2 regions of the Variovorax sp. GW531-E2 genome follow, and region 1 is predicted to be linked to the other one. Evidence: predicted binding sites of a transcription regulator. Region 1 holds the regulator's gene; the other holds the start of a gene.
What was found. The regulator sigma-54, encoded in region 1, starts transcription at its own class of promoters, with help from an activator protein. The targets are predictions, from matches to a motif close to TGGCANGNAANCTGCTTT.

Region 1 (3,381 bases):
GAGCTACGGCAGCCGCACGGTCGTCAAAGACGTCTCGCTCGACGTGCAAAAGGGCGAGGTCGTCGGACTGCTCGGCCCCAACGGCGCGGGCAAGACCACCTCGTTCTACATGATCGTCGGGCTGGTGCGCGCCGACGCCGGCGAGATCACCATCGACGGCGAGCCCATCGCCCACATGCCCATTCACCGCCGCGCGCGCATGGGCCTGAGCTACCTGCCGCAGGAAGCCTCGATCTTCCGCAAGCTCACGGTCGAGGAAAACGTGCGCGCCGTGCTCGAGCTGCAGCGCGAGCCCGACGCCAACGGCCGCATGATGCCGCTGACCAAGCAGCACACCGAAGAGCGCCTGGCCGACCTGCTGGCCGACCTGCGCGTGGACCACCTGCGCGATTCGCCCGCGCTCGCACTGTCGGGCGGCGAGCGCCGCCGCGTCGAGATCGCGCGCGCGCTGGCCACGCAGCCGCGCTTCATCCTGCTGGACGAGCCCTTCGCCGGCATCGACCCGATCGCCGTGATCGAGATCCAGCGGATCATCAGCTTCCTGAAAGAGCGCGGCATCGGCGTGCTCATCACCGACCACAACGTGCGTGAGACGCTGGGCATCTGCGATCACGCGTTCATCATCAGCGACGGGCACGTGCTGGCACAAGGCACACCCTCGGAGATCGTCGACAACGCCGAGGTACGCAGGGTGTACCTGGGCGAGCACTTCCGGATGTGACCGTGCGGCGAGGGTCAAGGATCATCGTGGCCGCCGTCCGCGCGGAGCTTCCTCGCGGGGGCCGCCGCGCACGGCCGCCCGAAGCGGCCGGCCCGCCCCCGGTAGGGGGTTGGCGTAGCGCGAAGCGCGCAGCCTGGGGGGGAGCCATTTCCTCATGAAGCAAGGGCTGTCCCTTCGCGTCTCGCAGCATCTGGCCTTGACGCCACAGCTGCAGCAGTCCATTCGCCTGCTCCAGCTCTCCACGCTCGAACTGAGCCAGGAAGTGGAGCAGATGCTGGACGAGAACCCGTTCCTCGAACGCACCGCGGAAGAAGCGGCGCGCGAGGAGTTCGGGCTGGACACGGCCGACGCGCCGGTGCCGCGCGACGACGTGGGCGAGGGGGAGGCCGAGTTCACGCCGTCCGCCGCCAGCACTTCCTCCACGTCCAGCGACACCAGCACCTCGACCCCCGACACCGACGGCCCCGCCGCCGAGATCGCCGAGCGCGAGCCCGATTGGGAAGGCGACGGCACTGTCGACATGGCGCCCGACGACAGCGAGTGGGGCAGCGATGCGCCCGCGCGCCAGAACAACCTGGGCGACGACGAGCGGGCCGACGCCACCGAACTCGCGCGCAGCCAGGAGTCGCTGCAGTCCTTCCTGCATCGCCAGGCGCTGAGCCTGCGCCTGAACGAAAACGACTGCGCCGCGCTGCGCTTCCTGATCGAATCGCTCAACGACGACGGCTACCTCGAAGACTCGCTGCCCGCGCTGGCCTCGGGCCTGGCGGGCGACGACAACGACCAGTTCGACGACCTCGTGCACCACTTCCAGGTGGCGCTGGGCCTGCTGCAGAGCCTGGAGCCGGTCGGCGTCGGTGCGCGCGACCTCGGCGAATGCCTGAGCATCCAGCTGAAGGCGCTCGCCAGCGAAGACGAGACCGAGGCCGAGGCGCTCATCCGCAAGACCGCCATCGCGATCTGCAAGCAGCCCATGGAGCTGCTCGCGCGGCGCGACTTCAAGCGCCTGGCCACGCTCACGCGCACCAACGAAGAGCTGGTGCGCTCGGCGCTGCAGATCATTGCGCGGCTCGAACCCAAGCCGGGGCGCCGTTTCGTCGATGTAGAGCGCAACATCGTCATTCCCGATGTGATCGTCACCAAGACCGGGCGCGGCACCAACGTGAAGTTCCGCGTCATGCTCAACCCCGAGGTCATGCCGCGCCTGCGCGTGCACGACATCTACGCCGGCGCGCTCAAGTCGCACAAGGGCGAGGGCAGCCAGGCGCTGTCGCAGCGGCTGCAGGAGGCGCGCTGGTTCATCAAGAACATCCAGCAGCGCTTCGACACCATCCTGCGCGTGAGCAACGCCATCGTCGAGCGCCAGAAGAGCTACTTCGTGCACGGCGAGCTGGCCATGCGCCCGCTGGTGCTGCGCGAGATCGCCGACGAGCTGGGCCTGCACGAGTCGACCATCTCGCGCGTGACCACCGCCAAGTACATGGCCACGCCCTTCGGCACGGTCGAGCTCAAGTACTTCTTCGGCTCGGCGCTGGGCACCGAGACCGGCGGCAACGCGTCGAGCACCGCGGTGCGCGCGCTGATCAAGCAGTTCGTGAGTTCCGAGAGCATCAAGAAGCCGCTGTCCGACAGCCAGATCTCCGAGATGCTGAAAGAGCAGGGCATCGAGTGCGCGCGCCGCACCGTCGCCAAGTACCGCGAAGCGCTGCGCATCGCACCCGCCAACCTGCGCAAGGCACTCTAGAAGACCGACGATGACGAGCCGCCTGCTGTCGCGCTGTGGGCATTGGGTGGTCGTCATCGCGGCGGCGCTGCTGTTTGCCGGCTGCGCCACGCTGCCCGACGAGGCACCGCGCCCGCCCACCAAGGCCATCGCCGTCTCGGCCGACACCGCGCTCGGCAAGATCGCGCTGGCCTCGCAGCCCGATCCCGACCTCAGCGGCTTTCGCCTGATGCCCGGCGGCGACTTCGCCTTCGACACGCGGCTGCAGCTGGCGCGCCGCGCGCAGCGCACGCTCGACGTGCAGTACTACCAGATCGAGAACGACGAGACCGGCCGCTACCTGCTGCGCACCCTGCGCGATGCGGCCCAGCGCGGGGTGCGCGTGCGCCTGTTGATGGACGACCTGTACACGTCCGGCGAAGACGAACTGCTGCTCGGCCTTGCCGCCACGCCGAACGTGGAGCTGCGCCTGTTCAACCCGTTCCCGGCCGGGCGCGGCAGCCTGCTCAAGCGCTTCACCGCATCGCTGTTCGACTTCAGCCGCGTCAACCGCCGCATGCACAACAAGCTCTTCATCGCCGACGGCGCGATGGCGGTGGCGGGCGGGCGCAACATCGGCAACCAGTACTTCCGCCGCACCACGGGCCCGAACTTCATCGACCTCGACACCTTCGTCACGGGTGCGCTGATCCCGCGCCTGGGCGTGCTGTTCGACCAGTACTGGAACAGCCCGCACGTGCGCCCGATCGGCGCGGTCGTGCACACCGACCTGCCGCGCGAAGAGCTGCAGCGCCGCTTCGACGCCGCCACCGGCCCCGACACCACGCCCCCACCGCCCAGGCCCGCGCCCAACGACCTGCTCGGCTACAGCCCCGTGGCCGACGACCTCGACGCCGGCAAGCTCGGCCTGATCTGGACCACCGCCGAGGCGTATGCC
Region 2 (3,381 bases), on a different contig from region 1:
GACGACGAAGCTACGTTGAGTCAATGTTTTTTGATTTGACGATATGTATCAAATTCTATCCGGAATTGCACTCCTGATATTGCAGCTGGTGATTTTTCGCGTTGCACATAACCAAAAACAGCACGCCATGGTGCGCGCGCGAGATCTCGCCCGGCCGCGGCGGCGAGCCGCCGCCCACCAGCGCCACCGCGCTCGCCGTGTGGTGCGGCGTGGCCGTCGGGCGGCTCATCCAGCGCTCGGGCGCCAGCCGGCCGTCGAGGCTGGCGATGGCCGCGCTCTCCAGCGCTTCGTCCACGTTCATCGGCGGCAGCAGGCCGGCGAAGCGGTGCGCCAGCATCGACTTGCCCGAGCCCGGCTCGCCCACCATCAGCAGGCTGTGGCCGCCGGCCGCGGCGATCTCGAGGGCGCGTTTGGCGCCGGTGTGGCCCTTGACGTCGGCCAGGTCGGCATAGCGCGGGGCGCCGTCGCCGGGCGCGGCGCGCACGCGGGTCCAGCCGTCGTCGCTCGCGTCGACCGGCCCGCCGCCGCTGGCGACGAACTGGCGCACCACGTCGAGCAGGTGCCGGGCGCCGTACACCTGCGCACCGGGCACCAGCGCGGCCTCCTGGGCGCTGTCCAGGGGCAGCACCAGCCGCACGGCCGTGCCCTGGGTGTAGGTGGCCACGGCCATCGCGAGCGCGCCGCGCACTGGGCGCAGTTCGCCCGACAGCGACAGCTCGCCGGCGAACTCGTGGCCGGCCAGCCGGGCGTTCTCGATCTGCCCGCTGGCCGCGAGGATGCCCAGCGCGATGGGCAGGTCGAAGCGGCCCGAGTCCTTCGGCAGATCGGCCGGGGCGAGGTTGACGACGATCTTCTTGTTGGTCGGAAATTCGAGCCCGGCGTTCTGGATCGCCGAGCGCACGCGCTCGCGCGCCTCCTTGACCTCGGTCTCGGCCAGCCCGACCAGCGTGAAGCTCGGCAGGCCGTTCGACAGATGCACCTCGACCGTGACGGCGGCGGCCTCCAGGCCGAGCAAGGCGCGGCTTTGCACCAAAGACAGACTCATTTTTCTCCCTCTCCCCAAGTTGGTGCGCCTGCGACGTGCAAGCCCAGGACCGTGCAGCGTGCAAGCGTGTGCAACTGCCGGAAACAGGGCTTGTAACGATTTGGCGCTCATCGCCGGACACCTGCGCCCTCTGGCCGGAGCGGTATTCGTGCAGTTTGGCACGCTCCCTGCTTTGAGGGTGCTCAGGTCCAACAACACACTTGCGAGGAGTTCCCTGATGACGCACCGTACCGCCGCCCAGGCGTTGATCGTTCTGGCCACTGCACTGACCGCCTCGGGCGCCGCCATGGCCCAGGCCGCCGACGCCGCCGCACCGGCGCCCGCGCCCCTGCTCACGGGCAATGTCTCGCTGACCACGAACTACAAGTTCCGCGGCCAGGACCAGGACATGATCGGCAAGAACGACTACGCCAAGACCAAGGGCTTCAAGCCCGCCATCCAGGGCGGCTTCGACTACGCCTTCGGCGACAGCGGCTTCTACATCGGCAACTGGAACTCCAGCGTCAACTGGCTCAAGGGCAACAGCATCGAGAGCGACCTGTACGGCGGCTACAAGTTCAAGGCCGGCCCGGTCGACATGGACGTCGGTGCGCTCACCTACATCTACCCGGGCAACTCGGTGGGCAACACCACCGAGCTGTACGTGGGCGCCACCTACGCCAACGACAGCTTCGGCTCGTTCACGGCCAAGTACTCGCACACGGTGTCCAAGGACTATTTCGGCTACGCCGGCGCCAAGACCGGCTCGGGCCTGAAGGGCCGCAACACCGGCTACCTGAACCTGGCCTACAGCAAGGAGATCGTGCCCAAGGTCACGCTCAAGGCCGCCGTCGGCTTCACCAACATGTCCAGCGACATCCGCAGCCTGGGCTACAAGAGCTACGTGGACTACAACATCGGCGCCACCTACGACTTCGGCAGCGGCCTGACGCTCACGGGCTCGGTGCAGGGCGCCAACAAGAAGGCCAACTACCAGGTCGTGGCCTACCCGGGCATCGAGATCCCCGACTTCGGCACCTTCGGCACCACCTACTACTCGCCCAACAAGGCACGCTTCATCCTCACGCTGACGAAGACGCTGTAATCGACACAACAACCAGGCGCGGCCCACGTTGCCGCGCCGCCTTTCATCCATCCAGAAGGAGCAACTCATCATGAAGCTGGTCACAGCCATCATCAAACCGTTCAAGCTCGACGAGGTGCGCGAAGCACTCTCGGCCATCGGCGTGCAGGGCATCACCGTCACGGAAGTGAAGGGCTTCGGTCGCCAGAAGGGCCACACCGAGCTGTACCGCGGCGCCGAGTACGTGGTCGACTTCCTGCCCAAGGTGAAGATCGAGGCGGCCATCTCCGACGAGCTGGTCGACCGCGTGATCGAGGCCGTGGAAGGCGCCGCGCGCACCGGGAAGATCGGCGACGGCAAGATCTTTGTCTACAACCTCGAACAGGTCGTGCGCATCCGCACCGGCGAAACGGGCCGCGAAGCCCTCTGATCGAGTCCTGGCCCGAAAGAACAACGACTATGAAAAAACTTCTTGTCTCTCTTGCGCTCGGCTTGAGCGTCTTCGTCGCCGGTACTTCGGCGCTGGCCCAGGCACCCGCCGCCACCCCTGAGGCACCGGCTGCATCGGCACCTGCTGCACCTGCCGCAGCTGCGCCCGCTCCTGCAGCGGCTGCGGCACCCGCAGCCGCCGAGGCCGCGCCCGCCGCACCGGCCGCTGCCCCCGCGCCCAAGGTCGACTCCGGCGACACCGCCTGGATGCTCACCTCGACCCTGCTCGTGATCCTGATGACCATCCCCGGCCTGGCGCTGTTCTACGGCGGCCTGGGCCGCTCCAAGAACATGCTGTCGGTGCTGATGCAGGTCTTCGTGATCTTCTCGCTCATCAGCCTGCTGTGGGCCATCTACGGCTACAGCCTGGCCTTCACAGGCGACGGCAACTTCTTCGGAAGCTTCGACAAGATCTTCATGAAGGGCATCACGCAGGAGACCTTCGGCGCGTTGACCACGATCCCCGAATACGTGTTCTTCGCCTTCCAGGGCACCTTCGCGGCCATCACCGTGGCGCTGATCGTCGGCGCTTTTGCAGAACGCGCCAAGTTCTCGGCCGTGCTGCTGTTCTCGGTGATCTGGTTCACCTTCAGCTACGTGCCCATGGCCCACATCGTGTGGGGCGGCGGCCTGCTGGGCAAGGACGGCGCGCTCGACTTCGCCGGCGGCACCGTGGTGCACATCAACGCCGGTATCGCCGGCCTGGTCGGTGCCTACATGGTCGGCAAGCGCGTGGGCTACGGCAAGGAAGCCTTCACGCCGCACTCGCTCACGCTCACCATGG

Region 2: a site for sigma-54 is predicted at 1,202-1,219, ahead of AC07XP_RS13185 (TorF family putative porin). Genes of this name have one in related genera too.

The regions. Positions count from the first base shown of each region.
Region 1 covers NZ_JBWKXQ010000009.1:133,538-136,918, forward strand. Annotated here, with positions in the region: gene lptB (LPS export ABC transporter ATP-binding protein) at 1-721, shown strand, start outside; gene rpoN (RNA polymerase factor sigma-54) at 876-2,465, shown strand; gene AC07XP_RS08900 (phospholipase D family protein) at 2,476-3,381, shown strand, end outside.
Region 2 covers NZ_JBWKXQ010000018.1:16,526-19,906, reverse strand. Annotated here, with positions in the region: partial or broken gene AC07XP_RS13190 (YifB family Mg chelatase-like AAA ATPase) at 113-1,045, opposite strand; gene AC07XP_RS13185 (TorF family putative porin) at 1,263-2,129, shown strand; gene glnK (P-II family nitrogen regulator) at 2,200-2,538, shown strand; gene AC07XP_RS13175 (ammonium transporter) at 2,568-3,381, shown strand, end outside.